4 regions of the Nocardioides ureilyticus genome follow, and region 2 is predicted to be linked to each of the others. Evidence: predicted binding sites of a transcription regulator. Region 2 holds the regulator's gene; each other region holds the start of a gene.
The links. The regulator LexA, encoded in region 2, represses DNA repair genes until DNA is damaged. The targets are predictions, from matches to a motif close to TCGAACANNTGTTCGA.

Region 1: a site for LexA is predicted at 4,416-4,431, ahead of ACSMHG_RS14985 (HNH endonuclease signature motif containing protein). Genes of this name have one in related genera too.
Region 3: a site for LexA is predicted at 4,155-4,170, ahead of ACSMHG_RS14825 (HNH endonuclease signature motif containing protein). Genes of this name have one in related genera too.
Region 4: a site for LexA is predicted at 2,414-2,429, ahead of ruvC (crossover junction endodeoxyribonuclease RuvC). Genes of this name have one in related genera too.

The regions. Positions count from the first base shown of each region.
Region 1 covers NZ_JBNCOG010000028.1:32,687-40,258, reverse strand. Annotated here, with positions in the region: gene ACSMHG_RS15000 (M1 family metallopeptidase) at 1-206, shown strand, start outside; gene ACSMHG_RS14995 (erythromycin esterase family protein) at 267-1,601, shown strand; gene ACSMHG_RS14990 (NAD-dependent epimerase/dehydratase family protein) at 1,668-2,666, shown strand; gene ACSMHG_RS14985 (HNH endonuclease signature motif containing protein) at 2,978-4,231, opposite strand; gene ACSMHG_RS14980 (hypothetical protein) at 4,637-4,867, shown strand; gene ACSMHG_RS14975 (carboxyl transferase domain-containing protein) at 4,891-6,375, shown strand; gene ACSMHG_RS14970 (SDR family oxidoreductase) at 6,437-7,285, shown strand; gene ACSMHG_RS14965 (serine/threonine-protein kinase) at 7,272-7,572, opposite strand, start outside.
Region 2 covers NZ_JBNCOG010000015.1:61,193-68,764, reverse strand. Annotated here, with positions in the region: gene ACSMHG_RS10450 (ATP-binding protein) at 1-826, opposite strand, end outside; gene ACSMHG_RS10445 (hypothetical protein) at 952-1,299, shown strand; gene ACSMHG_RS10440 (LysM peptidoglycan-binding domain-containing protein) at 1,451-1,852, opposite strand; gene ACSMHG_RS10435 (SDR family NAD(P)-dependent oxidoreductase) at 2,220-3,038, opposite strand; gene lexA (transcriptional repressor LexA) at 3,204-3,941, shown strand; gene ACSMHG_RS10425 (phosphatase PAP2 family protein) at 4,031-4,804, shown strand; gene ACSMHG_RS10420 (MXAN_6640 family putative metalloprotease) at 4,831-6,330, shown strand; gene ACSMHG_RS10415 (alkaline phosphatase D family protein) at 6,447-7,572, shown strand, end outside.
Region 3 covers NZ_JBNCOG010000028.1:305-7,876, forward strand. Annotated here, with positions in the region: partial or broken gene ACSMHG_RS14805 (anthranilate synthase component II) at 1-329, shown strand, start outside; gene ACSMHG_RS14810 (anthranilate synthase component I family protein) at 329-1,726, shown strand; gene zwf (glucose-6-phosphate dehydrogenase) at 1,741-3,192, shown strand; gene ACSMHG_RS14820 (thioesterase family protein) at 3,213-4,055, opposite strand; gene ACSMHG_RS14825 (HNH endonuclease signature motif containing protein) at 4,184-5,644, shown strand; gene ACSMHG_RS14830 (sulfotransferase domain-containing protein) at 5,673-6,575, opposite strand; gene ACSMHG_RS14835 (hypothetical protein) at 6,601-7,116, opposite strand; gene ACSMHG_RS14840 (HAMP domain-containing sensor histidine kinase) at 7,128-7,572, opposite strand, start outside.
Region 4 covers NZ_JBNCOG010000002.1:11,036-18,607, reverse strand. Annotated here, with positions in the region: partial or broken gene ACSMHG_RS01405 (IS481 family transposase) at 1-774, shown strand, start outside; gene ruvC (crossover junction endodeoxyribonuclease RuvC) at 2,443-2,994, shown strand; gene ruvA (Holliday junction branch migration protein RuvA) at 2,991-3,602, shown strand; gene ruvB (Holliday junction branch migration DNA helicase RuvB) at 3,608-4,681, shown strand; gene yajC (preprotein translocase subunit YajC) at 4,806-5,099, shown strand; gene secD (protein translocase subunit SecD) at 5,101-6,903, shown strand; gene secF (protein translocase subunit SecF) at 6,903-7,572, shown strand, end outside.

The DNA.
Region 1 (7,572 bases), on a different contig from region 2:
GACCCGCGCTGATGTGGCACGAGCTGCGCGAGCGCCTGGGCGACGAGGTCTTCTGGAGCCTGGTGCGCGAGTGGCCCGCGTCGCAGGCCGACGGCAGCGCCGACCGCGAGGAGCACGTCGCGTGGGTCGAGGAGCACACCGGCGAGGAGCTCTCGGCGTTCTTCGACGCCTGGCTGCTCGACGAGACGACGCCGCCCCGCTCCTGACCTCGCGCCGCCGTCGGTCGGTCGGGGGATGGGGCCGTCGGCCCCGGGTACTCCGGGACCGTGACGGCCACGGACCCCGCCGCCCTCGCGCAACCGCTCGCCGATCCCGCGGACCTCGACCCGCTCCTCGACCGGATCGGGGACGCGCGGGTCGTCTGCCTGGGCGAGGCCTCGCACGGCACCCACGAGTACTACCGGTGGCGCGAGCTCCTCACCCGGCGGCTCGTCGAGGAGCGCGGCTTCGACGCGGTGGCGGTCGAGGGCGACTGGCCGGACTGCTGGCGGGTGAGCTGCAGCGTGACCGGCGCGCCGGGAGCCCCGACGGACCCGCGCGAGGCGTTGGCCGGCTACGTCCGGTGGCCGACCTGGATGTGGGCCAACGAGGAGGTCGCCGGCTTCCTCGGCTGGCTGCGTGGCCACAACGACCGGAGGCCGGCCGGCGAGCGGGTCGGGTTCTACGGGCTCGACGTCTACTCCCTGTGGGAGTCGCTGCGCGCCGTGGTCGACCACGCCCGCGAGCACGATCCCGCGGAGCTCGAGGCGGCGCTCGCGGCGTGCCGGTGCCTCGAGCCGTACGCCGAGGACCCGCAGGCCTATGCCCGGTCCACCCGCTTCGTGCCCACCGGCTGCGAGACCGAGGTCGTCGGGCTGCTCCGGGACCTGCTCCGCCGCCACGCCGACGACCTGGACGCCACCGGCCGAGCGCCTGCCGAGCGTGACGCGACGTTCGCGGCCGAGCGGAACGCCGAGGCGGCCGTGGGCGCGGAGGCCTACTACCGCTCGATGGTCCGCGGCGGGCCGGAGTCGTGGAACATCCGCGACACGCACATGGTCGAGACCTTGGACCACCTCCTCGAGCACCACGGGTCGAGGCGCGGGCGCCCGGCGAAGGTCGTGGTGTGGGCGCACAACACCCATGTCGGTGACGCCCGCTTCACCGACATGTCCGACGCCGGCCTGGTCAACCTCGGCCAGCTGGTCCGGGAGAGGTACGGCGAGGAGGAGTGCGTCCTGGTCGGCTTCGGCAGCCACCGGGGCACCGTGGTGGCCGGCCGCGAGTGGGGGCTGCCACGCGAGGTGATGCGCGTGCCGGCGGCCCGCGCCGGCAGCACCGAGGCGCTGCTGCACGACTCGCTGCCCGGACGCTCCGCGCTCTTCGTCTTCCCGCCCGACCTCCCGCAGTGGGCGGCCGAGGAGCGACCGCACCGGGCCATCGGTGTGGTCTACCGGCCCGAGGCCGAGCGCTGGGGCAACTACGTGCCCACCGTCCTCGGGCGCCGGTACGACGCCTTCCTGTGGATCGACGAGACGTCCGCCCTGCGGCCCCTGCCCCGCGGTGGTCACGGGACCGACGGCCCGGCCGGCGAGCTGGAGTCCTGGCCGACGGGGGCCTGAGCCGAGCCGTTCCGCCCTCGGCGAACCGGCCTTCCGCTGCGGCGGCCGCCCGGGCACCGTGACGGCATGCGACTCCTCGTGCTGGGCGGCTCGGTGTTCCTCTCGCGGGCCGTGGCCGAGCTGGCCGTCGAGCGGGGTCACGACGTCACCTGCGCCTGCCGCGGCGCGTCCGGGTCGGTGCCGGAGGGCGCGCGGCACGTGCCGGTCGACCGCGCGGAGGCACTGCCGGAGGCGATCGGAACGGGCTCGTCGTACGACGCCGTGGTCGACGTGGCTCGCCAGCCCTCGTGGGTACGGCGGGCGGTGGAGCGGCTCGGCGAGAGCCACTGGGTCTTCGTCTCCACGGTCAACGTCTACGCCGACGAGTCGACGCCGGGCGGCACGCCGGGCTCGCTCCCCCTGCGGGAGCCGCGCTGGGAGGACGCGGACGTGTCGGTCGACCCGGAGGCGTACGGACCGATGAAGGTCGCCTGCGAGTCGCTCGTGCGGGCGGGCGCCCGGTCGTCGACGGTGGTGCGTCCGGGCTTGATCGCGGGGCCGGGTGACCCGTCGGGGCGGTTCACCTACTGGGTGTCGCGGTTCGCCGACGCCGCGGCGCGCCCCCGCGTCCTGGCCCCGGGCGATCCCGAGGACGTGGTGCAGGCCCTCGACGTCCGAGACCTCGCGGCGTGGGTCGTCGACCTGGCGGAGGACCGGGCGCCCGGGGTGCACGACGCCGTGGGACCGGCCACCCCGATCCGTGACCTGTTGGCCGCGGTGGCGCGGGGCTGCGGCGGCGACGGTGCCGCGCTGACCTGGGTGCCGCAGGAGGCGCTGGCCGGCCAGGGCGTCGAGCCGTGGTCGGGCCCTCGCTCGGTGCCGCTCTGGCTACCGCGGCCGCAGTACGACGGCCTGCTCGCCCATGACGCCGGCCCACCCGCCGCCGCGGGGCTCGGCACCCGGCCCGTCGAGGAGACCGCCAGCGACACCCTGGCCTGGCTCCACGCCACCCCGTCGGCCGCGGTGACCGGCCTGACCCGGGCGGAGGAGGCCGAGGTCCTCGCCGCGGTGGCCGGACGCCCCTAGCCACCCGGTGGTCGAGCTTGTCGAGACCACGGCCCTGCTTCGGTGGTCGAGCTTGTCGAGACCACGCCCTACTCGGTGGTCGAGCTTGTCGAGACCACGGCCTACTCGGTGGTCGAGCTTGTCGAGACCACGCCCTACTCGGTGGTCGAGCTTGTCGAGACCACGGCCTACTCGGTGGTCGAGCTTGTCGAGACCACGGCCCTGCTTCGGTGGTCGAGCTTGTCGAGACCACGTCGGTGGTCGAGCTTGTCGAGACCACGCCCTGTTTCGGTGGTCGAACTTGTCGAGACCACGCGTGTAGTGCCGTCGGCCTAGGTCCGTCGGTGGAAGGTGACGCTGCCGTCGGGATGTCGCTGGGTGTCGTAGGTGGGGTCGTGGATCCGGGCGTGGTGGTGGGGACAGAGGTTGCGGGCGTTGGCCAGGTCGGTAGCCCCGCCTGAGTGCCAGGGGGTGTCGTGGTGGGCGTGGCAGAGGTAGGCGGGCCAGTCGCAGCCGACGGTGGTGCAGGTGGGCTGTGACTGGTTGAGTGCGGTGCGTTGGGCTTTGGTGAAGAGGCGGGTGGTGCGGCCGAGGTCGAGGACCTCGCTGCTGCTGCCGAGAACGGCGGGGATGATGCCTGCTTCGCAGGCGATGCGGCGGGCGTGGGCGGCGGAGACGACGCCGCCGGTGTCGAGCTGTGCGTGGCGCAGGCCGCCGAGGAGGGTGTGGAGGTCCATGGTGACCACGACGGTGGCGTTGGTGCCGCCGAGGTCGGGGAGCCGGTCGGCGGGGAACCGCTCGATCAGCTCGACCAATGCCGTGCCGAGGCGTTCGGGTGAGGGGCGGCGTTCGTAGGAGCCGGCGCCGTCGGTGGCGGCGACGTGCTTGGGCGCCGAGAGCGCCAGCAGCGCCTTGTGGAGCATCTGCCCGTGGGCTTCGGGGACGCTGAACTTCCCGACCATGCTCCCGCGACCGTCGGGACACATCGTCAGGAACGCACGCGCCGCAGCGGCCCGCTCCTCGCGCTCCAACGCACGGGCGTCGTGCGCCTCACCGATCTCGGGTGCGATGACGGTGAGCAGGTGCTTGCCGATCACCCGCAACGCGGACGGGTCGTGATGGGCCGCTTCGGCCACGAGGTGCCGCTCAGCCTTGGCGTAGAGGTCGGGCTCCAACCCCTCCGGAAGTGCGTCGAGGGCGGTGGTGATGACGCGGGCCTGCTCGGCGTTCACCCCACCAGCAGCGAGTGCCTCCCGCACGAGGGGGAACCGCCCCAACGCCTCCGCGAGCCGCACCCGGCCGGCGGCGGCACGCCGGTCCTGCTTGGTGGCGTGGGCCCACCAGCTCGCCGTCGACGTCGCACCGGTCTGCTGCTCAACACCGACCTCACCAGCGTGCGCGGCCACCCGCAGCTCCAGCTCCGCGACCTGCGCCGCCAAGCGCGTCAGCTCCACCAGCGTCGCGCCGGTCTCCCCAGGCCCCAGGCCGAACAACGGCACCTCCGCCAGCCCGTCCAGCTCCTCACGCAGCCGCGCGACCGCACGCGAGACCGGGTGATCTCCGCCGGGTCGCAGGTCCTTGGCCATGACCCCACTCAAGCACCCGCCACCGACAGTCCCAGATACTGTTTCCGCACGTCAGGGCCGGTCCGCGAATTGTCCACAGGGCGCGTCCCGACCGCGATCTGCACAGGCGAACGTGCTCGACCTCCGGGCCGTGGTCTCGACAAGCTCGACCACCGGGCCGCCGTGGTCTCGACAAGCTCGACCACCGAAGTTCTGCTCGACCACCGGGCCGCCGTGGTCTCGACAAGCTCGACCACCGATCAGCCGGCTCGACCACCGAAAGGGGGGCGTGGTCTCGACAGGCTCGACCACCGGGCCGATGCTGGGACCCTGGACACCACCTCGCGGACCGCGCCGACAGGCCGCCACCGGCAGGTCGCGGCTGCGGCGTCGCTGACGTTCGCCACGATCGGGGGCACCGCCTGGGTGACCTGGCAAGTCCTCGAGGGTGGCGAGGACACGTTGCTGGGGTCGCAGCTCGCAACGTGGGCGGCGACGGTCGGCGTCGCGCTCGCGGTGGTCGCGCTGGTCTCGGCCTTCCTGCACCGCCGCCCGGGAGTCATCCCCGGCGCCGCTCTGGGCGTCGCCGTCTCCCTGGTCGCCATCGTCGTCGGGCTCGTGGTCGACATCGCGACGTCCGGCTCGCTCACGGGATAGAGCACCGACTAGGTTCCACCCCCATGGCCCGCCTGGACGCCGCAGCGCTGATCGACCTGGTCCTCGACGGGGGCTCGTGGCGCTCGTGGGACACCCCGCCCGAGCGCGCCGGGATCAGCGAGGAGTACGCCGAGGAGCTGCGCCGTGCGCAGGAGAAGTCGGGCGTCGACGAGTCGGTGCTGACCGGCGAGGGGCTGATGAAGGGCCGGCGGGTGGCGGTGGTCGTCGGCGAGTTCGGCTTCCTCGCCGGCTCGATCGGCCGCGCGGCCGCCAACCGCCTCGTGACGGCGATCGAGCGCGCCACCCGGGAGAACCTCCCGCTGCTGGCCGCCCCGGTCAGCGGCGGCACCCGGATGCAGGAGGGCACGCCCGCCTTCGTGCAGATGATCCGGATCAGCCAGGCGGTGGCCGCGCACAAGGCGACCGGCCTGCCGTACCTCGTCTACCTGCGCCACCCGACCACCGGCGGCGTGATGGCGTCGTGGGGGTCGCTCGGCCACGTGACCGTCGCCGAGCCCGGCGCGCTCGTCGGCTTCCTCGGCCCGCGGGTCTACGAGGCGCTCTACGGCAAGCCCTTCCCCGAGGGCGTGCAGACGAGCGAGAACCTCTACGCCCACGGCATCATCGACGCCGTCGTCGCCCCCGACGAGATCGCCGCCATCCTCGACCGCGCCCTCACCATCCTGCTCGCGCCCCGGCACGGCATCGACCCGGTGCCCGCCGCGCCCGACGACTCCGCCGACGGCACGCTCCCCGACGTCGAGACCTGGGACGCCGTCACCCGGTCCCGCCGCCCCGACCGGCCCGGCGTACGCCGCCTGCTCAAGTACGCCGCCTCCGACGTCGTGCCGCTCAACGGCACCGGCCAGGGCGAGCGGGACCCCGGGCTCTTCATCGCGCTGGTGCGGTTCGGCCAGGCGCCGTGCGTCTTCCTGGGCCAGGACCGGCGCGGCCAGACCCCGGACCACCCGATGGGGCCGGAGGCGCTGCGCGAGGCCCGCCGCGGGATGCGACTGGCCTCCGAGCTCGGACTGCCGCTGGTGACGGTCATCGACACCCAGGGCGCCGCGCTCTCCCCCGACGCCGAGAACGGCGGGCTCGCCGGCGAGATCGCCCGCTGCCTCGCCGACCTGGTCACCCTCGACGCCCCCACGCTCTGCCTGATGCTCGGGGAGGGGAACGGCGGCGGCGCGCTGGCCCTGCTGCCCGCCGACCGGGTGGTGGCGGCCCAGCACGCCTGGCTCTCCCCGCTGCCGCCCGAGGGCGCCAGCGCGATCGTCCACCGCGACCTCGACCACGCCCCCGAGATGGCCCGGCAGCAGCGGGTGCGAGCCCTCGACCTCCACGACCTCGGCATCGTCGACCGCGTGGTCGCCGAGCGGCCCGACGCCGCCGACGAGCCGGAGGCCTTCTGCCGGCGGGTCGGCGCGGTGCTGGAGCACGAGCTGGCCGCGATGCTCGACCGCGGCCCCGGCTCCCCCGCCGACCGCGCCCGCCGGTACGCCTGAGCCCGCCGCACCAGTGGGACCACGGCTGCGGGCGGGCGCGCCCGCTGGCTAGCGTGCGCCGGTGACCAGCCAGCGCACGTACGTCGTCAGCGGGGCCGCCTCCGGCATCGGGGCCGCGACCACGGGGCTGCTGCGGTCCCAGGGGCACCGGGTCGTCACGATCGACCTGCACGACGCCGACGTCGTCGCCGACCTGTCGACCCCCGACGGACGCCGCACGGCCGTCGCCGGCGCTGCCGACCTCGTGGGCGACGACGGCCTCGCCGGCGTCGTGCCGGCCGCCGGGATCGCCGGGCTGACCGGCGTGGACCCGGAGCTGGTCGTGTCGGTCAACTACTTCGGCGCGGTCGCCCTCGTCGACGGCCTGCACGCCCAGCTCGCGACCGGTGGTCCCGGCGCGGCGGTCCTCCTGGCCAGCAACTCCGTGACCGCCCAGCCGGGCTGGAGCGCCGACGTCGCGAGCGGCTGCCTCGCGGGCGACGAGGAGGCCGCTCGCCGGGCGGCCGCCCCGCTCGAGGCGGTGCACGTCTACCCGGCCACCAAGGGGGCGCTGGCCTACTGGGCCCGCCGCGAGGGCGTGACGCCCCGCTGGGCCGGCGCAGGCGTCCGCCTCAACGCGGTCGCGCCCGGGCTGATCGCCACGCCGATGACCGACCGGCTGCGGGCGGACCCGGAGCTGGGCGTCTTCGCCGACGCCTACCCCACCGCGCTGGGTCGGCCGGGGCGACCCGAGGAGGTGGCGGCCACCATCGCCTTCCTGCTCTCCGACGCGGCCAGCCTGGTCGTGGGCTCGGTCCTCTTCGTCGACGGCGGGACCGACGCGATGCTGCGGCCCCTGAGCCCCGAGGGCGTCCAGGTGGGCCAGGTGCACCTCGGCGACGGCGGCGCGAGCGCGGTCAGCGCTCGGTAGCGGCCCCCGCGCAGGCGGCCACCGCTGCCCGGATGGCGGCCCGCATCTCCCTCGAGAGCGCGGACCCGGGCTGGTCGACGTAGCGGAGCTCCTCGTCGAAGAACCCTGCCGCCACCATCTCCTCCAGCCCGGCCTCGGCGATCCACCGCTCGGCCGCACAGGTCGCGGTCGGCCCGCTCACCACGCCCTGGTCGACGAGGGCGCGGGCCAGGCTGGTGACGGCCGTCCGCTCCGACGGCTCCGACGGCGCTGACGGCGCTGACGACGCCGGCCCCGGCAGCCCGGCC
Region 2 (7,572 bases):
CGCCGAGGTCGCGGACGGTGACGGTCAGCAGACCGGCGTCAAGCACCACCCGCAGCTCCGAGGCGGTGCCGGCGTGGACGACGGCGTTGGTGACCAGCTCGGAGAGGCAGAGCTGGGCGTCGCCGATCGCGTCGTCAGGCACGCCCCACGCCTGCAGGTGCTGGCGCAGGAACCGGCGAGCGGCCGCCGTCGCCCGGGGGTCGCCCTCGAGGAGCACGCTGGTGGTCAGGGCCCCCTCGGGGATCACCGGCTCCTCCGGGACGGCGTCCGAGCCCTGCCGACCCGAGACCAGCCGTACCCGACGGATGGCGTCGGAGGCGCGGCGGGCCGCGCCCTCGAGCAGCTCCAGCTGGCTGGCGGAGAACTCGTGGTCGGCACCGGCGTAGACCAACAGGCCACCGATCGGGGAACCGGTGCCGGGCAGCGGCAGCGCCGCCAGCGCGCCGACGCCGAGCTCTCGCTGAACCTTGACCAGGGCGGCGTACCGGTCGCCGAAGGACTCGAGGGAGCCGTGGACGACCTCGCCGGAGCGGACGACCGTGGTGAGCGGGACGTCGTCGTAGGCGTCGATGTGGCACCACTCGACCTCGGGGTCCTGCTCCACCCGCAGGCTGTCGACGAACCGGAGCCGGCGCCCCCCGCCCTCACTGAGCGCGAGGGCCACCCGGCACACGCCGGGCAGGTCGGCCACGACCCCGAGCGTCGCGACCGCGATCTCGTCGACGTCGTGCGCCGCGCGGACCGCGTCGGCCAGACGGGCGAGCGGACCTCCCGACGCGTCCGAGTGCTCGATCCGCGCCGGCGATCTCCCCACCTCGCCGTGCACGCCCGAAAGGGTAAACCCTCGGCAGCCCGCCCGTCGCGGGGCGACCTGCCTGCCGGACCACGCACTCCCGACGAAGCCCGCGGGTCCGGCCCCATGGACACCCCGGATCGGTGACAATGGTGCGCGTGGGTCAGGGCAAGCGAGCAGGCGCGCGCCGGGGCGCGAAGCGCCGTACCGGCCTGCAGCCGCGCCTGCTGCTGCTCGCAGTGGGGATCACGGTCCTGGTGGTCGCGTGGGGCTATCTCGTCTACGCCGCGATCGACTTCGGCGCCAGCGCCCGGGGCGGCGAGTCGAACGCGTGGTGGTTCCTCGCGCTGGCCTCGGTCGGCGCGGTCGCCTGCCTCTTCGTCGGCCTGATGCTCGTGGCGCGACTGCTGCGCGCCATGGGCATCACCTCTCCTCCCCCGCCGCTCCGTGACGCCGAGCGCGAACGGACCCCTGTCGCGCCCGGGGGCCGGCGAGCCTCGCGCTGACCTGGTCACCGGAGGACGGGAAGGACGTACCCGCGCCCGCGCGGGAGTGCCCGGAGATGCCGCAGGGGCGGGGCCGTGCCCGGCCCCGCCCCTGTCTTCCCCGGCCCGTCAGCCGGGGTCGAAGCGGCTGACGGAGTCTGTGGTGTGTCGACTACTCGACGGGCACGCGGAGGCGCTGGCCGGCGTCGAGGACCGCGGAGTCGAGGGCGTTGAGTCGCTCGATCCGCTCCATCATGGCGCGGACGTCACCGTCCTCGGCGAGGTCGGAGGCGATCCCCCACAGGGTGTCGCCGGTCCCGACCATCACGACCTCGGTGGGCTCGGGCGTGCCGGCCTCCTGCGTGGCCACGGAGCCCGCCGCGATGAAGATCCCGGCCGCGAGCACGGCGGTGAGGGCGAGCAGGAACACCACCAGGCGGCCACGGCGGGTCAGCCGGACACCACTCGCGCCGGCGCCTGCACCGGCTCCGACACCAGCACTGGCTCCGACGCCGGCCCGGCGGGCGGGAGCGATGCGGGTGGCGCGGGGAGCGTTGACGGTGATGGTGCTCATGGGGACCTCCTGGGGAAGTGGCGGTCAGCCTCGGGTCGTCTCGATCTCGGTCGTCCCGATGTCTAACCGCCCCCACCGACAACGGCCGGCGAGCGAGGGGCGGAGCGACGATCGAGCAGACGTTCGATCGAACATGTGTGCGACCTTAGAGCACCTGTTCGAACGAATCAAGGGTCGGCGCGAACAAATGTTCGAACAGCCCAGGGCGGAGGTGCCGTGTCCGGGAGCTGCTCACCGCGGCGCCGGGCGCGCGGGAGCCTCACGGCCATCCCTGACGCTCCTCGGGTGTTGCAACAGCCGCGAAGCGTCAGCATCCCAAGTGAACTTGGGATGCTGACGCCTCCCCGCCTTTCCTGACCGAGGCCGACTACGACCGCAGCCGGCGCCTCCCCTGCGCGGCGAAGGCGGCGAGCACCGGCCCGGTTAGCGACGGCGCCAGCTGGCCGGCGCGCATCGCCGCACCGCGCCAGCCGGGCACCGTGCGCACCACACGACGACTGCCCACCAGGTCGACCGCCGCGGCGGCGACCTCCTCGACGGTCAGCAGCCGGCCGCCCGAGGCCACCAGCCGCTTGCCGAGCCCGCGGTCGTCCATGCCGGCGACCATGTCGGTGTCCACGCCGTCGGGGCACAGTGCGTGGACCCGCACGCCGCGCGGGGCCTCCAGGGCGACCGACGAGGCGAGCGAGACCACCGCGGCCTTGGTCGCGGCATACAGGGAGAGCCCGGGCACCGGCCCGAGGGCGGACAGCGAGGCGGTGACCACGACGTCGCCACCGCTGGACCCGAACGCGTCGAGCGCAGCCCGGATGCTCCACGCCGCGCCGAGCAGGTTGACCTCGACGACCTTGCGGACCTGGTCGTCGCCCAGGTCGGCCAGCGCGCCGTCGTCCCCGACGCCCGCGTTGGCGAACCAGGCGGTGAGCTCGCCGTGCCGGGCCGCGGCCTCGGCGACCCGCCGGTGCGAGTCGGGGTCGCGCACGTCCTGCACCACCGCCTCCGCCGCTCCGATCTCCTCCGCCGTCCGCGCCAGCGCCTCGCCGTCGACGTCGGTCACCACGACGCGGAAGCCGCGCGCGACCATGAGCTCGGCGATCCCGCGGCCGATGCCGCGCGCCGCGCCAGTGACGACGGCGCTGCTGGGAGTGGCGGGAGTGGTGGCAGCACGGCGGGGAGAGGCGTCCATGACCGGATCATGCCAACCCGCCCGCGCGGGCCGCCGACACGCCCGTTCGAACAGATGTTTGAACGACAGGCCGGGAGTCACTACCGTGCTGCCAGCACCCCGCACCAGACTCATCAGCACCTGCATCGGCAGCACGCGTCCCGCGCCCACCCCGGAAGGCACCCCATGGCGAAGAACCCCGGCCCGACCAACCCCGGCCCCCAGGTCTCCGAGCTGCCCGACGGTGCGCCCGGCGTCACGGGCCTCACCCCGCGGCAGACGCGGATCCTCACCCACATCCGCGACTGCGTGGAGAGCCGGGGCTACCCGCCCAGCATGCGCGAGATCGGCGAGGCGGTCGGCCTCACCAGCTCCTCCAGCGTGGCCCACCAGCTGAAGGTGCTGGAGGAGAAGGGCTTCCTCAAGCGCGACCCCCACCGCCCGCGGGCGCTCGAGGTCTTCCTGCCCGAGGCGATGGCCACCCGCCGCTCGATCTCCAGCGGTGACGAGAGCTCCTTCGACGAGACCGGCGTGGGCGACGCCATGCCCGCCGCGCAGTACGTCCCGATGGTCGGCCGGATCGCCGCCGGTGGCCCGATCCTCGCCGAGGAGCGGGTCGAGGACGTCTTCCCCCTGCCCAAGCAGCTCGTCGGCGACGGCCAGCTCTTCCTGCTCGAGGTCGCCGGCGACTCGATGATCGAGGCCGCGATCTGCCACGGCGACTACGTGGTCATCCGCCAGCAGCCGACGGCGAACAACGGCGAGATCGTCGCCGCGATGATCGACGGCGAGGCGACGGTGAAGACCTTCCAGCGCAAGGACGGCCAGGTCTGGCTGCTGCCGCACAACGCGGCGTACGAGCCGATCGACGGCACCCACGCCACCATCCTCGGCAAGGTGACGGCGGTCCTGCGCCGGATGTGAGGCCGGTCGGGGCCGGAGCTGGGGAGATCGGGTGAAGGTCAGGGTCAAGCCTGATGCCTAATCACCTGTCTTGATGAGAGGCTAAGCGCGTGCCTCCCTCCACCAGCCCGACCGGACGCTCCCGCCTGCGGCGCGGGCTCGCCGAGCTCGCGCTGCTGGCGGTCCTCTACGTCGCCTACAGCGTCTCCCGGCACTTCGCCGACGACGCGATGGGGCCAGCACTGAGCCGGGCCCAGGAGCTGCTGAACGTCGAGCGGCTCGTCGGCCTGCACTGGGAGTTCGCCCTCAACCAGCTCTTCGTGGAGATCCGACTGGTGGGTCTGCTGTCGAGCTTCTGGTACGCGACCGCGCACTACGTCGTCACGGCCGGCGCCCTGGTCTGGCTCTTCCGGAAGGGCCCCCGCCGCTACGTCCCCGAGCGACGCGCGCTGGTCGCCGCGACCACCGTGGGCCTGGCGCTCTACCTGATGCTGCCGATGGCGCCGCCCCGCTTCGTCGACGGGTACGTCGACGTCCTCGCCCTCCACGCGACCGAGGGCTGGTGGGGCTCCGACGCCTCGGCGCCGCAGGGCCTCGGCGAGCTGACCAACCAGCTGGCGGCGTTCCCGTCGCTCCACGCCGGCTGGGCGCTGTGGGTGGCCATCATCGTCCAGCGCCACTCCAGCAGCCGATGGGCGCACGGCCTGGCATGGGCCCACGCCGCGATCACCGCGGTGGTGATCGTCGGCACCGGGAACCACTGGGTCCTCGACGTGCTGGCCGGCTGGGCCGTCATCGGCGTGGGTTTCGCCGTCGCACGGTGGATGACCCCGAGAATGACCCGTACGAGGCATGCGCACGAGCACCCCGCTCCTGTTGGCTGACCCTCCCCGCCGTACCTGGAGCCCCCATGCGCGCTGCCCGTCCCCTGCTCACCCTTGCCCTGGTCCTGGCGACCGGCGCCTCCCTCGCGGCGCCGGCAGCAGCCGGTCCCCGCGCGTCGGCTGACCGTCCGGTCGCCGAGCGCACGACCGGCCCCATGACCGAGCCCACGCCGCGGGCGCTCTCCAGCGCACGCCGGGCCCTGGCCCGCGCCGAGGCGGTGCTCGAGGGCCGCGGCGGCCCCAGCGCGACCCTCGCGCTGCGCGACCTCACGCTGCGCCGCTCGACCCTCACCGGGGCCGAGCGGGCCCGCGCCGACGCGCTGCTGCGGCGGCCGGCGACCAGCCAGGCGCGGTGCACCGCCACGATCTGCCTGCACTGGAACGCCAGCGACGTCGAGCCCGGCTACGTCGACGCCGTGATCGCCACCGTCGAGGGCCTCCAGCAGACCTACGTCGACGCGGGCTACCGGCCGGTCAAGCCCGACGGCAGCGCCGGCGGGAACGCCCTGCCCGACATCTACCTGCAGGACGTCGGCGCCGAGCAGCTCTACGGCTACTGCAGCCCCGACCAGCCGCCGGCCGACGGCCGCTACGACACCTCTGCCTACTGCGTGCTCGACGACGACTTCTCGCCGACGCAGTTCCGGCACGGCACGCCGCTGCAGAACATGCAGGTGACCGCCGCGCACGAGTACTTCCACGCCGTGCAGTTCGGCTACGACGTCGCGGAGGACGGCTGGTTCATGGAGGCCACCGCCACCTGGGCGGAGGACGAGGTCTTCGACGACGTCGACGACAACGTGGGCTACCTCGGCACCAGCCCGCTCTCGCACCCCGCGCGCTCGCTCGACCAGTACGGGGACGGCCACGAGTACGGCGGATGGGTCTTCTTCCGCTTCCTCACCGAGCGGTTCGACACCGAGGCGGGCGGCATGCCCACCCTGGTGCGGGACATGTGGCGGCGCGCGGACGACGCGCCCGGCGGCCCGAAGCAGTACTCCCTGCAGGCGGTCGCCAGCGAGCTCACCGCCCGCGGGACCAGCCTCGGCGCGGCGTACGCCGCCTTCGCGGTGGCCAACCGCCGGCCGGCGCAGGCCTACGCCGAGGGGGCCGCCAACCGCTACCCGACCGCGCCGCTGGGCCGGTTCAGCCGCAAGCGCGGTTGGTACGCCACGAAGCTGGACCACCTCGCCTCCGCCACCGGCCGCTTCCTGCCCAAGCGGGGCAGCCGGCGGCTGGCCGTCCGGGTCGACATGGCCGACCTGAGCCGCGGGTCCATCGCGCTGGTCACGGTCGTGTCCCGGTCCGGCTCCACGACGACCACTCCCATCCGGCTCGACCGCAGTGGCGCCGGCCGCCGCACCGTCCCCTTCACCCGGGCCAAGGTCGCCGCGGTGGAGGTGACCCTGGTCAACGCCAGCGGCCGCTCGCAGTGCTGGCGGTCCAAGTCCTCGCCGTTCTCCTGCATGGGGGTGCCGGTGGACGACAACCAGGTCGCGCGGGTGAAGGCCGTCGTACGCCGCTGAGCGCGCGCCCGGCTGCTGCCGGCCGAGCCCGGAACGTCCGGCGTCCGGCGGTTGAACAGACGGTGCTCACATCGCCAAGCTCGTCACGTCCGGCCGCGAGTGTCGTTCACTGAGGCGTGAACACCACCACGACCGTCGGTCGTCGCACCGTCGTCGCCTCCGGGGCCACCGGCCTCGGCGTCGCGACGGTGGCCGGCACCTCGACCCCCGCCATCGCCGCCGCCCGGCACCGCGTCTTCCAGCACGGGGTCGCCTCGGGCGACCCGCTGCCCCACGCCGTGCTCATCTGGACCCGCGTGACGCCGACCCGGTCGGCGAAGCCGGGGTCGGGCAAGGGCCCGCGCGCCGAGGTGCGCTGGGAGGTCGCCCGCGACCGGCGGTTCCGGAAGGTGGTGCGCCGCGGCCGCTTCGTCACCAGCGCCAGCCGCGACCACACGGTCAAGCTCGACGTCACCGGCCTGGCGCCGGAGAGCTGGTACTACTACCGCTTCAGCTACGGCGGCCAGCGCAGCCGCGTCGGCCGCACCCGCACGGCACCGGCCCCGGAGGCCACGCCGGACCACCTCCGCTTCGGCGTCGTCTCGTGCTCGAACTGGCAGGCGGGGTACTTCAGCGCCTACCGCCACCTCGCGGCCCGCGACGACCTCCACGCGGTGCTGCACCTCGGCGACTACCTCTACGAGTACCCCGCCGGTGAGTACGGCGCCGGCAGCGACCAGATCGTCCGCCGCCACCAGCCGGCCGGTGAGATCGTCACGCTCGCCGACTACCGCCAGCGGCACGCGCAGTACAAGACCGACCCCGACCTGCAGGACCTGCACGCGAAGGCGCCGTTCGTCACGATCTGGGACGACCACGAGACGACCAACGACTCCTGGCGTGACGGCGCGGAGAACCACACCCCCGGCTCCGGTCCCGGCGGCGAGGGCGGCTGGCCCCGGCGCCGGGCCCGCGCCCACCGCGCGTACGACGAGTGGATGCCGGTCCGCCTCGACGGCACCGCCCGGCTCGGCGACGGCACCCGGCTCTACCGCCGGCTCACGTTCGGCCGCCTGGCGGAGCTGAGCATGCTCGACCTGCGCACCTACCGCGACGAGCAGGTGCTGGTCCCGGGGGTCGACCCGGCCGTCAGCGACCCCGACCGCACCATCACCGGCCGCCAGCAGATGGACTGGCTGAAGAAGTCGTTGGCCCGCGACCGCGCCCAGTGGAAGCTGGTCGGCACCTCGGTGATGATCACGC
Region 3 (7,572 bases), on a different contig from region 2:
TCTGCCTCGGCATGCAGGGGCTCGTGGTGGCGTACGGCGGGAGCGTCGGCCGGGTCGAGCCGGCCCACGGTGAGGTGGCCCGCGTCTCCCACGACGGCCGCGGCGTGCTCGCGGGCCTGCCGCAGGGCTTCTCGGCCGTCCGGTACCACTCGCTCGCCGCCCTCGACGTGCCCGAGCCGCTCGAGGTGACCGCCCGGTCCGAGGACGGGGCCGTCATGGGCGTGCGGCACCGGACGCTCCCGCTCGAGGGCGTCCAGTTCCACCCCGAGTCGGTGCTCTCCGAGCACGGCCTGCGGATCGTGGCCACCTTCCTCGGCAGGTCAGGCTGATGGCGGCCGGCACGGAGCCGGACGGGGCCGGCCCGGGATGGGCCGACCCGGTCGCGGCGTTCCGGGAGGTGGCCGCAGCGCACCCGCGCTGCTTCTGGCTCGACGGCGGCGGCGCACGTGAGTGGTCGGGGCGCCGGTCGGTCCTCGGCTGGCTGGACGACGACGACGTGTCGCTGACCTACGACGCCGGGACCCGGACCGTCACCCGGCACGCCGGCGGGCGCGCCGAGGTGGTCGGCGAGCCGGGCGCCGGCGACGTCTTCGCCGCCCTCGACGCCGAGCTGGCGGCGGGTGGGCCGGGGGACCAGTGGTTCGGCTACCTCGGCTACGCCTGCCGCCCCGACCTGGCTGCGCGGCCGGCGCGCGGCGTACCGGATGCGGTGTGGATGCGGCCCTCGCACGTCCGCCTGTTCACGCACCCCGAGGCCGAGGCCGATCCCCGCACCGAACCCCGCACCGAACCCGGCGCCGAGCCCGGCGGACGTCATGCGGACGGAGCACCCCCCGCCACCGTCCGCATGACGTCCGCTGCGGCCGACCCGCCGGCCGAGTACCAGGCGGCCTTCGACCGGGTCCAGGAGGCGCTGCACGCCGGGCACAGCTACGAGGTCAACCTGACCCACCGCCTGCGGGTGACGAGCGACCTCGACCCCGTCGCGACGTACCTCCGGCTGCGCACGCTCAACCCCGCGCCGTACGCCGGCTTCCTGCAGCACGACGTTCCGGGCGCGCGGGCCTGGCTGCTCTCCAGCAGCCCCGAGCGGTACGCCACCGTCGCTGCGGACCGCACGATCGAGACCAAGCCGATCAAGGGCACCACCCCGCGCGGTGCCACCCCGGCCGAGGACGCCGCCGCCGCACACCGGCTCCGCACCGAGGCGCGCTACCGCGCGGAGAACCTGATGATCGTCGACCTGCTGCGCAACGACCTCGCCACCGTCTGCGAACCCGGCACGGTCGAGGTACCGGTGCTGATGGACGTCGAGTCCTACCCGGGCGTGCACCAGCTGGTCTCCACCGTCCGCGGCCGGCTCCGCGAGGACGTCTCGACGGTGGGGGCGCTGCGCAGCCTCTTCCCGGCCGGCTCGATGACCGGTGCGCCCAAGCGGCGGACCATGGAGGTCGTCGACGCGGTCGAGGCCACGCCGCGCGGGGTGTACGCCGGCGCGTTCGGCTGGGTCTCGGCGGACGGCCGCGCCGACCTCGGGGTCGTCATCCGCAGCCTCGTCACCCCCGGTGACGGCACCTGGGAGGTGGGTACCGGAGGGGGCGTCACCGTCCACTCCGACGCCGCCTCCGAGCACGCCGAGGCACGATGGAAGGCGGCACGGCTGCTGGCCGCCCTGGACGAGCAGCGTGACACCCCGTCCGACACCCCGGGAGGAACCCTCGCGTGACCGCCGTCGAGAGCATGCCCAAGTCCCACGTCATCGTGCTCTTCGGAGCCACCGGCGACCTCGCCCGCCGCAAGCTCCTGCCGGGGCTGCTGCACCTGTCCGAGGCCGGCCTGCTCTGCGACACCCGGATCGTCGGCACGTCGCTGGAGGAGGTCGACACCGAGCACTTCGCCAAGCTCGCCCGTGACGCCTGCGAGGAGTTCGGCGAGGGGACGATCGACGACGCCCGCTGGGCGCCGTTCGCGAAGATGCTGCGCTACGTCAGCACCGCCAACGGACCCGAGGCGCTGGCCGAGGAGGTACGCCGCGCCGAGGCCGAGCTGCCCGGGCCCGACGAGGAGAAGCGGCGGCTGCACTACCTCAGCGTGCCGCCGAAGGCCGCCCTGGACGTGGTCCACCAGCTCGACCAGGCGGGCCTGGTGGAGCGGTCGCGGATCGTGATGGAGAAGCCGTTCGGCACCGACCTGGCCTCGGCGCAGAAGCTCAACGCCCGGCTGCACGAGGTCTTCGACGAGGCCCAGATCTTCCGGATCGACCACTTCCTCGGCAAGGAGGCGGCGCAGAACATCCTCGCCTTCCGCTTCGCCAACGGCCTCTTCGAGCCGATCTGGAATCGCAACTTCATCGACCACGTGCAGATCGACGTGCCGGAGACGCTCGGGCTCGAGGGGCGCACGAAGTTCTACGAGTCGACCGGCGCCTTCCGCGACATGGTGGTCACCCACCTGATGCAGGTGATGGCGTTCATGGCGATGGAGCCGCCCACCTCGCTGGAGCCGGAGCCGATCAGCGACGAGAAGACCAAGGTCTTCCGCTCGATGAAGCACATCGACCCGCACACCGTGGTCCGCGGCCAGTACGCCGGCTACCGGGAGAAGGACGAGGTCGCCGAGGACTCCGACACCGAGACGTTCATCGCGCTCAAGGTGGAGATCGACAACTGGCGGTGGGCCGGCGTGCCGTTCTACCTGCGCACCGGCAAGAAGATGCCCGAGAGCGCGCGGATCATCTCCATCGCGTTCAAGGAGCCGCCGCTGTCGATGTTCCCGGCCGGGTCGAACGCCGGCACGCAGGGGCCCGACCACCTCACCTTCGACCTCGCCGACGAGTCCCGGATGTCGTTGTCGTTCTACGGCAAGCGGCCGGGCCCCGGCATGAAGCTGGAGAAGGTCTCCATGCAGTTCGCCACCCACGAGACGTCGTCGGCGACGGGCGTGCTCGCGGCGTACGAGCGCCTGATCCACGACGCGATGCGTGGTGACCAGACCCTGTTCACCACCGCCGAGGGCATCGAGACGCTGTGGGCGAAGTCCGCCGAACTGGTGGACTCGCCGCCGCCGGTGCGGATCTACCAGCCCGGCACGTGGGGGCCGAACGCCATGCACCAGCTCGTCGCGCCGCACGCCTGGCGGCTGCCGTTCGAGCGCGCCTGGCGGACCCCGTCGGTCGGCGGCGCCGACGCCTGACGCTCCGGCTGTCCGCGGGCTCAGGCGCCCGAGGTCCTCCGCCGGCCGTCGTCCTCCCACTGCTCGCGGCCCAGGTCGACGGTCTTGCGACTGTTGGCGATGGAGGTGAGCACGACCGTCCCGAGGGTCCCCTGCCGGTCGAAGATCGTCGCCGTGCCGACGGCGATGCCGTCCGTCTCGACCCGGTCGGCGGCGGCGAGACCGATCTCGTTGCCGGCGGGTGTCCGCGCCAGGGTCAGGGTGATGTCGGTGTTGATGTACTCCACGCCGAGGGTGCCCCAGTTGGTCACTAGACTCCCGCCGTCGGCGATCGCGGCGGCTGCCTGGAACGGCGTCAGCGCTTCGCCGGCCACCACCGGGACCGCGCTGTTCCACGAGGTCTTCCGTCCTGCGTTCTGGTGCTCGCGGAAGTCCTGGGTCCACTCCGAGCCGCTGTGGAGGAACGGCACGTGCGGGTCCTCGGTCGGCGGCGCCACCGACTCCGGCGGCGGCGAGGGGCGCTCGGTGGGGTGCCAGACCTCGCCGGTCGCGCTGCCCGCCGCCTTGAGGAAGAGGCAGCTCGCCCGCGCGACCGGTGCGCCCTCCTGGTGGGCCACGACGTCGAGGAGCGCCAGCCGGGCGCTGGCGCGGACCAGCTCGGTGGTGAAGGTCAGCGGCTGCGACGTCGCCGGGCGGAAGAGGTCGACGGTGTAGCGCGCCGGCCGCAGCTCGGTGCGCCCCTCCGTGGCCAGCCGCTGCTCGAGCGCCCGGGCCAGCGCCCCGCTGACCGCGACCCCGTGGAGGTGGTCGCCGCCCCAGCTGCTCCTGGCGAGGTCGGTGGCGAGGAGGCGGTCGCCGTCGGCGGTGAAGAAGGCGAGGTCCATGGACGCATCCTGCCGCGGCCGCCTTTACCCGCAGGCTGCCGGTCCCGCCCTCGGGGGGTCCAAGGCTGCCGTTCCAGCTCCTCGACGTGGCCCTTGCCTTCGAACAGGTGTGCGAATATCATAGGTCCATGACCGTTCTCCCCGTTGCTGCGCCGGCCGAGCTGGCTGATGTCGCGGTGACGCCGGCGGCGTTGCTGGACCGGGTGCGGGCGGCGCGGGAGGCTGCGGATGCGGCCGAGGTGGAGCTGTTGGTGCTGGCGGTGGAGTGGGCGCACGCGCACCCGGCGCTGGAGGGACAGCAGGCGTGGGGTGTGCCCGGTGTGCCCGTGCCTGGTGTCGCTCGTGAGGAGCGGCATGCTGACGGTGTGGTGCGGAAGGTCGCGGCGGCGCCGGTGGAGGGGTTCTTGTTCGGCATCGACGCTGCGGGGGATGCGGAGCCGCCCTCGGAGCTGGCCGGTCTGCCTCTGGTGCGGTGGGACGCCCCCGCGGCCTTCGCGGCGGCGAACTCGATGTCGACCGAGGCCGGTCAGGCGCTGATCCGGGACGCGCTCACGTTGCGGCACCGGCTGCCCAAGGTCTGGAGGCGGACCGTCGCCGGTGAGGTGCCGGCGTGGCGGGCCCGGCGGGTGGCCCAGGCGGTCCTGGCCCGCCCCGACGACGTGGCGACCTACGTCGATGACCACGTCGCCCCGGTCGCGGGGTCGGTCGGGGTGACCCGGTTGGACCGGCTGGTGGACGAGGCGATGCTGCGGCTGCACGCCGAGGAGCGCGAGCTGGCGCAGCTCGAGGCGCTCGACGCCCGGTACGTCCGCCTCGACGAACGGACGTTGAACCACACCGGGCTGGCGGAGCTGGTGGTGCGTGGGGACTGGAAGGACCTCCACGACGTCGAGGCCACCATCGGCCGCCTCGCCGGGGTCCTCGGCCGCGAGGGTCAGGCCGGGCACGGGGAGTCCCTCGACGTGCGCCGTTCCATGGCCGTCGGGGTGCTCGCCGACCCCGCCGCCGCGCACGCCCTGCTGCACGGCGAGGAGCCCGGCGGCCGGCCGCGAGGCTGTAGGTCGGGCTGTGGGTCGCGGAGGATCGTGCTCTACCTCCACCTGACCGACGCGGCGGTGTGGGGCTTCGACACCGTGGGCCGCAACCAGACCGCGGCCCGCCCCGAGCTGGAGCAGACCATCCGGTCCTGGTGCGGGCGCACCGACACCCACCTGACGGTCAAGCCGGTCATCGACCTGGCCGAGCACCACCACGTCGAGGCCTACGAGGTCCCCGACCGGCTCCGCGAACAGGTCGCGCTGCGCGACCCCCAGTGCGTCTTCCCCTGGTGCACCCGGCCCGCGAAGGCCTGCGACTGCGACCACATCACCGCCTATGCCACCGACGGCACCGGTGGACCGACGTGCAGCCACAACACCGCGCCGCTGTGCCGCCGACACCACCGGCTCAAGACCCATGCCGGCTGGACCTACCGGCCCGTAGACCCGGTCATCGACCCCGGCGTCTACGCCTGGACCGACCCCCACGGCCACCACTACCTCCGCGGCCCCACCGGCACCCGGATCATCGACGTGGTCAGCGACCCCTGAGCGACTGCGGTGCCCCACCGATCCCGCGTCAACCGACGTTAAGCAGTCTCAGCACGCCGTCCGGATCGTCAGTCCCCTCGGCTGCCACGAGCTCACGCACCCGTCGTTCGTACGCCGCTACCTCGTCCCCGGAGAGGACCTCGCGACCGGCGCCTGGGGTGCCCCGGCGGAAGAACGCGGCCGGGTCCTTGAGCACGCCACGCGGGCCGGGAGCCGCATCGGCGGCTGACGCTCGCATGCTCGCGAGCGTCGCGCCGTCCACCAGCGACGGCCACGCCCGCGGGTCCAGGTCGACGTCGAGCCGGTCGGCGAGCCACCGCATCGTGCCCTCGAGGTCGGCGGCGAGGTCCTCGTAGCGCACGACCAGCACGTGTCTGTCGTCGCATCGCGCCCACGCGTCCGACGCGTGGTGCACGACGCCGGCCAGCGAGTCCATCGACGTCAACGGGTCGGCTTCGCGCGTCGTCCACCGGACGAGCCACTCCGCGAGCGGTGCACGTGGCGAGGGTAGCGGGGCGGGTCGTCCGGTGAGCTCGGCGATCCGCCCGCGGTCGAGGTTGTCGCCCTGGTGGTACAGCGACACCGCCATGTCCAACGGATCGCGCACCACCACGACGTACGTCGCCCTGGGGTCCAGGACCACGCCGTCGAGCGGAGTGTGGGTCTTGAGCACCCGCCGCCCGGGTTGTGCGTCCAGACGCGCGAAGAGGTCACCCTCCGGCTCGAGCAGCCAATCCACCCACGGCGACAGCTCGCCGACCGGGGCAGGCAGCGCCGCCGTGCCGTGGACGAGGGACAGACAGATCTGCTGCATCCACGTCGTGCCGCTCTTCGAGCGGGTGCTCACCACGACGTCGCCTCGGCGGAACCGGAACCGCTGCCACCGGTCGCTGTCCTCCTCGTCGGAGACGTACCGCCGGGGTGCCGTCATCGCGGCGCACCGGAGTCCCCGGCGCTCATCGCGACTCGGGCGCCCGGGCGGAGAGCAACCGGATGACGCCCCGGGCGGCCCGGACCAGGCGGCCGCGGTCGTCCGTGTCCAGCGAGATCCCGTTGACCGACTCGACCAGTCCGCCGGTCTGGACGAAGGCGGTGACGACCACGGCCTCGTCGGTGGTCTGCACGACCATCCGCGCGCCGTCGGCCGTCGGCACCTCGAGGTCCTGCACCCGGCCGGCGACGTCCCCGATGGTGTCCCACGCCTCCTCGAACGGCCCGTCGAACCACAGGTAGTTCAGGTCCAGGGTGGGCCCGCCCTCGGCGACGGGGACGTAGGTGCACCGCTCCACCCCGGTCGCACCGGTCTCCTCGGTGACCTCCTCCCCGAGGAGTGCGGAGACCTCCTCGGGCTCCAGGTCCGAGCACGGGCTCCAGGAGGTCGGCGGCGGGCCCGTCTGCTCGGGCTCCTCCGAGCACGCCCCGAGCAGCGGTACGGCGACCAGCCCGGCGGCCAGCCCGGCCAGCCTGTCCACCCGCCGGCGCGTCATCGCCGGCCCCCGCTCCGGGCGGGCTCGGTGGCGACCGGCTGGCCGGCCGCCGGCAGCGCCAGCACCAGCCGCGCGCCGCCCGCAGGCGAGTCGGCCACCTCCAGTCGCCCGGCGTGCCGGTCCGCCACCTGTCGCACGATCGAGAGGCCCAGCCCGGAGCCGGGCATCCCGCGCGACTCCTCCGAGCGCCAGAACCGGTCGAAAACGTGCGGCCGGTCGGCCTCCGCGATGCCGGGGCCCTCGTCGTCGACGGTGAGGACGCCGTCCACGAGCCGCACCGTGACCGTGCCGCCCGGCGGGCTCCACTTGACCGCGTTGTCGAGCAGGTTGGTGACCGCGCGCTCGAGCGCGGCGGCGTCGCCGACGATCTCGAGCGGCTCGGCGGTCACCTCCAGGACCAGCCCGGGTGCCCGCCGACGGACTCGCGCCACGGCCTGGTCG
Region 4 (7,572 bases), on a different contig from region 2:
TCGTGCACCTGCGCTGGAAGCAGCGGCTCGGCCCGGTCGAGATCGCCCGACCGGCTCGACATGGCGTCCTCGACCGTGCATGCCGTGCTCGTCGGATGTCGGGTCAACCGGCTCACCCACATCGACCGCGCGACCGGTGAGCCGATTCGCCGCCATGAGCACGCGGCGCCGGGCGATCTGATCCACGTCGATGTCAAGAAGCTCGTCAAGATCCCCGACGGCGGCGGATGGCGCTACTTCGGCCGCCGGCAGGGAGAAAGAAACCGACCAGCGACTGTGGCGCGCGCACCGGCACAGCACGCAACAAGCATCGCGAGCCAGAAATCGGAACCTGCTACCTGCACACCGTGATCGACGACCATCCACGCATCGCCTACGTCGAAGCTCGCGATGACGAAACCAAGGAGACCGCCGGTCGACGTTCTCGGGAACGCCGTGGCCTGGTTCGCCGACCGTGGCGTCATCGTCAAGCGAGTCCTCAGCGACAACGGCAGCTGCTACAAGTCCTCCCTCTGGCGCGACACCTGCGCCGATCTGGGCATCACTCCGAAGAAGACCCGGCTCTACCGGCCCCAGACCAACGGGAAGATCGAGCGCTTCCACCGCACCCTCGCCGAGGGCTGGGCGTTCAAGAAGTTTCACAACTCGGAGTCAGCCCGGCTCGCCGCCCTGCCAGCATGGGTCCACGAGTACAACCACCACCGGCCGCACTCAGCAATCGGGAAGGCTGCACCCATCACCAGGTTGAACAACCTGGCGGGGCATCACAGCTAGCCCGGTGCCGCATCTACTTCGGCATATCGCGGAGTCGCCGTGGGTGCGCTTATCAGAAGGGCGAGCCCGGTCATGGGCTTGCCAAGACGTTGGCGCGTACGGTGGCACTGCACCCTTCGAAGCGACACGTCGCGCCATCAGGTCCCGCCATCCTCGCGACGGCGCCTCGTTGCGCGCTATGCGTAGCGGATGGCCCATGCCTCGCCAGGGCCTGGATCAGTCGACAATGCCATAGTCGGCGAAAGTCGCACACGGCCTTAGTGATGGAATCTCTCTTCTTCCCTTGACCCTCGGGTCTGCCTCGCGTACGTTTCTCGAAAGCAGTATAAGACTGCTCTCGGGATGGAGTTCGGATGCATTTCAAGCACGGTTTTGCCCTTGGTGTCGCTGCCTTCAGTGTGGCGATCTCGTCAAGTTTTGGCACGAGCGCGAGCGCTCAATCTGCGGAGGACACGCGACCTGTCGCTCGTGAGATATCGTCTAAGGTCTCATCTGCGGCATCGTGCAGTGAGTGGAAGTCGGCAGTCGCCGGTTATGGGACTTGGGCGGTGTCGCGAGACGACTGCCTGACGATCGGACCCGACTTCACTGGACATCAGGTGGGGTACACGTGGCAGGTTCCGCCCTACAGCAATGGTCGGATTTGTGTAGAGGGACGCGGGCACCGGTGGTCCAACAAGAAGCAGGATTACGTGAACCGCTGGTACTCGCTAGGCTGCGGAACGAGTGGCTCCGGCCGTGTTGATTGGGGTAGCCCCGGTCACCGTGGTGTCGCGGGAAGGAAGACGGTGCGGGCGATGGTTCAGCCTGGTTTCCTTGGCGGCGCTTACCGCTGGCAGTAGGGATTTCATCTCATTGTCAGAATAGGCGGCGGGAGGTTTTCGTGGTCGGCGTGGTTCCGAAGGCGGGACCACGCCGGCTCGCAATCGGGTCCTCCATGCCATAATCAGGGGCCATCTGCGTGTCGAGCGAGCGACCGGGGTGTTATTTGCAGTTGAGGCCTGCGGATGCAGGTCAGCTATGCGGGGTTCCCCGGGCGGCAGAGGTCCGGGGTGAAGTCAGGGACAGTTTCTCGGTTGGGCGTTCGAGTGACGCCGTGAATACCTGGAGTTGGCGGAAATTGCTTTGTGAACGTCTGCATACGGCTCGTGCCCGGAAGCGGACGTCGGTTCCGTGAATGGTAGGACCCTCGCGCCGTTCGTCATGCCAGCCGACAAGGCTTACGTGATCACGAGCGCCGCGCGGCTCTGCCGACCTTCCGTCCGGGTGCGCCGGCAACCACGAGCGTGGATGAAACCGGGTGCCTTGATAGCCGGCGGGTGTGAACTGCTCGATGTGCTCGCGTGCCCTCGCCTGGGAATGATCCTTGCTCAGCCCGGTCATGCCGGGTGCGCAGTGGCCTCTCCAATTGACGTGTTCAGACCCAATCGCTTAGCGGGGTCGCCACCGCCGAGGTGAGCGCTGGTTGCGCGGCGCTCCGGCGGCAGGTCGGTATACGCCGGCGCTCGGGCACGGCCGATGGATGCCGCCAATGGACCCTGTTGGCGCTGTCGGGCCCCAATCGAATCGCTGCCAAGAAATGAAACGTGTCGGGCGTGCGTGTCTGGCGGACTCGGTGGATGCGCAGGTTAGCCTTCTCCCGAACAGGAGTTCGAGGGAAGGTTTGCCATGCGCGTGCTCGGGATCGACCCCGGCCTGACCCGCTGCGGCATGGGCGTGGTCGAGGGGAACGTCGGCCGGCCACTGACCCTGGTCGACGTCAACGTCCTGCGGACCAGCTCCGACCGGCCGGTCGCGGAGCGCCTGGTGACCATCGAGAAGGGCGTCGACGCCTGGCTCGACGAGCACCAGCCGGACGCAGTCGCCGTCGAGCGCGTCTTCGCCCGCTCCGACGTCAGCACCGTCATGGGGACGGCACAGGCGAGCGGGATCGCCATGGTCTGCGCCGCCCGACGTGGCCTCCCGGTCGCCCTGCACACCCCCAGCGAGGTCAAGGCCGCGGTCTCGGGGAACGGCCGCGCGGACAAGGCCCAGGTCGGCCTGATGGTCGCCCGCATCCTCCGGCTGGGCGGCGTGCCGAAGCCCGCCGACGCCGCCGACGCCCTCGCCCTGGCCATCACCCACATCTGGCGCGGCGGCGCCCAGGCCCGCATCGACGCCGCCGTCGCCGCGGCGCGTGGTCTCGACGAGCTCGACCAGCGACAGAGGAGCACCAGTTGATCGCCTTCGTCCGCGGCCAGGTCGCCACGGTCACCCTGTCCAGCGCCGTCGTCGAGGTCGGTGGCGTGGGGCTGGAGCTGCTCTGCACCCCGGGCACCCTCGCCGGCCTGCGCCCCGGGCAGGCCGCGACCCTGCCGACGAGCATGGTCGTGCGCGAGGACTCCCTGACCCTGTTCGGCTTCGCCGACGAGGACGAGAAGGCCGTCTTCGAGCTCGTCCAGACCGCCTCGGGCGTCGGCCCGAAGCTCGCCCAGGCGATGGTCGCGGTCCTCAGCCCCGACGACCTGCGCCGCGCGATCGCCGCCGACGACGTCAAGACCCTGACCAAGGTGCCCGGTGTCGGGCAGAAGGGCGCGCAACGCATCATCCTCGAGCTCAAGGACCGCATCGGCGCGCCCACCGGCGGTCCCGCGCGCACCGCTCCGGTGGCCGGCGAGGCGCCGTGGCGCGACCAGGTCCGCCAGGGCCTGGTCGGGCTGGGCTGGTCGACCAAGGACGCCGAGAAGGCCGTCGACGCCGTCGGGCCCCAAGCCGAGGGCCAGCCCGGCGACGCCCCCGACGTCGCCGCGCTCCTGCGGGCCGCGCTGCGCACGCTGAGCAAGGCCTGAGCCCGGTGCCCTTCCACGAGGACGAACTCGACACCGCCGAGGACACCCACCTCCGGTCGCTGACCGCCGCCGAGGCCGAGGGTGACGAGCGGGCCGTGGAGGCCGCGCTCCGTCCACGCAGCCTCGACGAGGTGGTCGGCCAGGCACGCGTGCGGGACCAGCTCGGCCTGGTCCTGGAAGCGGCGCGGCGCCGCGGGCGGGCGCCGGACCACGTGCTCCTCAGCGGTCCACCCGGGCTCGGCAAGACGACCCTCGCGATGATCATCGCCGCCGAGATGTCCGTGCCGCTGCGGCTGACCAGCGGCCCCGCGATCACCCACGCCGGCGACCTGGCCGCGATCCTCAGCGGGCTGAACGAGGGCGACGTGCTCTTCGTCGACGAGATCCACCGCATGTCCCGGCCGGCCGAGGAGATGCTCTACATGGCGATGGAGGACTTCCGGGTCGACGTGGTCATCGGGAAGGGGCCGGGTGCGACGGCCATCCCGCTCGACATCCCGCCGTTCACGCTGGTCGGGGCCACCACGCGCGCTGGGCTCCTGCCCGGACCCCTCCGCGACCGGTTCGGCTTCACCGCCCACCTGGAGTTCTACGAGCCGGCCGAGCTCGACCTCATCGTTTACCGCTCGGCGGGGTTGCTCGGGGTGGAGCTCACCGACGACGGCAGCGCCGAGATCGCCATGCGGTCGCGGGGGACCCCCCGGATCGCGAACCGCCTGCTGCGCCGGGTGCGGGACTACGCCCAGGTCCGTGCCGACGGCACGGTGACCCGACCGGTCGCCGAAGCGGCACTCGACCTCTACGAGGTCGACCAGCTGGGTCTGGACCGCCTCGACCGGGCGGTGCTCGACGTGCTCTGCCGCCGCTTCGGCGGCGGGCCGGTCGGTGTCTCGACCCTCGCGGTGGCCGTGGGGGAGGAGCGCGAGACCGTCGAGGAGGTCGCCGAGCCGTTCCTGGTCCGCAACGGCTTCCTCTCTCGCACGCCGCGCGGTCGGGTGGCGACGCCCGCGGCCTGGGCGCACCTCGGGCTCGCCGCGCCGGCGGCAGCGGCTGACGAGGGCACCCTCTTCGACGACTGAGGGGCACCCGCCGGCGCCGCGGGATTCGTCCGTTCGGGTGGTCGGCTAGGTATGCTCTCCCGTCGGCTGCCCCGGGACTCGCCCGGCTGCGCGGCCTCCCCGTCACCGCTCGAGAGGTCTCGTTGTGCAGGAGCTCGCCTCCCTGTTGCCCCTGGTGGGCATCGCACTCCTCTTCTGGCTCCTCATCATCCGGCCGGCTTCCCGGCGCCAGAAGGAACTCGCCCGCATGCAGTCGTCGTTGACGGTAGGAGACGAGGTCGTCCTGACCTCCGGCTTCCTCGGTACCGTCCGCGAGCTGCATGACGACACCGTCCGGCTCGAGCTCGCCGAGGGCGTCGTCGTGACGGTCGCCCGCGGTGCGATCGGCACGATCGCCCCCCAGCAGGGGCTCGTCGACGACGAGCCGAAGGAGATCTGAGATGGCACGCAAGCCCCTCCCGGGACGCACGCTGGTGGCGTTCTTCGTCGGAATGGCCCTGCTCTACGGCCTGGTGGCCCTGGCCGGTGACTGGAAGCCCCAGCTCGGCCTCGACCTCCAGGGCGGCACCCGGATCACCCTGGTCGCCACCGACGAGGAGCCGGCCGCCGACAGCCTCGAGCAGGCGCGCCAGATCATCGACAGCCGAGTCAACGGCGGCGGCGTCACCGAGGCGGACGTCGTCGTCGAGGGCGACAACCTGATCGTCGTCGAGATCCCCGGTGCCCAGCGCCGCGACCTCATCGAGACCGTGAAGCGGCAGGCGCAGCTCCGCTTCCGCCTGGTCGCCTGCTCCGAGGTCGTCCCGGGCCCGTGCGCCACCGGTGCGCCGGCCCCGACGGTGGACCCGAGCACCGGTCTGCCCGAAGGCTCGACCGTCGAGGTCCAGCCGAACTCGGGTGGCGACCAGGGCGGCAACGGCGCAGGCAACGGAGCCGGCAACGGCGCAGGCAACGGCGCAGGCAACGGAGCTGGCAACCAGGATGGCGCCAGCAACCGGGCGCCGGTCGGCTTCGCCCGCGCCGGTCTCCCGGCGGCGGAGCCGAGCGACGCGCCCTCGGAGGACGCCACCGAGGAGCCGAGCGAGGGCCCGTCCCAGGGCGTCCAGCCGATCGAGCCGCCGGAGGGTGGTGAGCAGGTCGACCAGCCGCTGCAGTGGGTCGACTCCCCGAACCAGGCCGCCATCGAGGCGTACAACGAGTTCCAGTGCCCGCCCGAGGACGAGGGGCTCAGCGTCGTTGACGACCCCGACCGGCCGCTGGTCACCTGCGAGTACTCCGAGGAGGACGAAAGCCTCCCGCCCGTCAAGTACCTCCTCTCCGCCGCGGCGATCGAGGGCACCCAGCTCACCGACGCCGCCGCCCAGATCCCCCAGACCGGCACCGAGTGGGTCGTCACGCTGAGCTTCAACGGCGAGGCCACCGAGACCTTCGCCGACATCTCGCGAAAGCTGTTCAACAACGGCGGCCAGTTCGCGGTCGTGCTCGACGGCGAGGTGATCTCCGCGCCGAGAATGGACAACGTCATCAGCAACGGCGAGGCGCAGATCTCGGGCAGCTTCACCGAGGCGAGCGCCCAGAGCCTGGCCACCAGCCTGAAGTTCGGCGCGCTGCCGATCGCCTTCCAGGACGACGTGTCGACCGAGACCATCGGTCCCTCGCTCGCCGGCAACCAGCTCGAGGCGGGGCTGTGGGCCGGCGCCGCCGGCCTCGGCCTGGTGATGCTCTACTGCCTGCTCTACTACCGCGGGCTCGGCCTCGTCGTGCTCGGCTCCCTGGCCGTCGCGGCCCTGGTCACCTACGCGCTGGTGCTGCTGCTGTCGGAGACCGCGGGCTTCACGCTGACGCTGCCGGGCATCGCCGGGTTCATCATCGCGGTCGGTGTCACCGCCGACTCCTTCATCCTCTTCTTCGAGCGCATCCGGGACGAGATGCGCGAGGGCAAGTCGATGCGGGTCGCGGTGGAGACCGGCTGGAAGCGCGCGCGGGTCACCCGGCTCGCAGCGAACACGGTCTCGCTGCTCTCGGCGGCGGTGCTCTACATCTTCGCGACCGGCGCGGTGAAGGGGTTCGGCTTCGCGCTCGGCCTCTCCACGCTGATCGACCTCGCCGTGCTGTTCTGGTTCACCAAGCCGGCGGTGTCGTACCTCGCGCGCTACCGGTTCTTCAACGGCGGCGGCCGCCTCTCCGGCCTCAGCCCCGAGACGCTCGGCATGGACCGGGTCCCCGCAGGAGGTAGGGCCTGATGGGCAAGTTCTCCCGGCTCGGCAACGAGCTCTACAACGGCGGCCGGTCGATCGACTTCATCGGTCGCAAGCCGCTGTGGTACGCCATCACCGCGGCCCTCGTCGGGCTGGCGATCGGCATCGTGGTCGTCAAGGGCCTCAACTTCGGCATCGAGTTCACCGGCGGCACCCAGTTCCGGGTCGCCGCCACCGAGCCCGCGACCCAGGAGGACGCCGACGCGCTGCGTCAGGCGATCGACGACGCCGGCATCGAGGGAGCGGGCAACGCGGTGGTGACGACCGCGGGCAACTCGCTGCTCGTGCAGACCGAGGACCTCTCGCCGGAGGCGAACGAGGCCGTCACCAGCGTCATCGCCGAGACCGTCGACGTCGCGGACCCGGTCAACGACATCTCCCAGGACGAGATCGGCGCGAGCTGGGGCCAACAGGTCGCCGAGCGCGCGATCATCGGCGTCGCCGTCTTCCTCGGCCTGGTGATGATCTTCATCTGGCTGTACTTCCGCGAGTGGAAGATGTCGATCGCGGCCATGGTCGCGCTCTTCCACGACATCGCCATCACCGTCGGCGTGTACGCGCTGTCAGGCTTCCCGGTCACGCCGTCGGCCGTCACGGGACTCCTGGCCATCCTCGGCTTCTCGCTCTACGACACCGTCGTCGTCTTCGACAAGG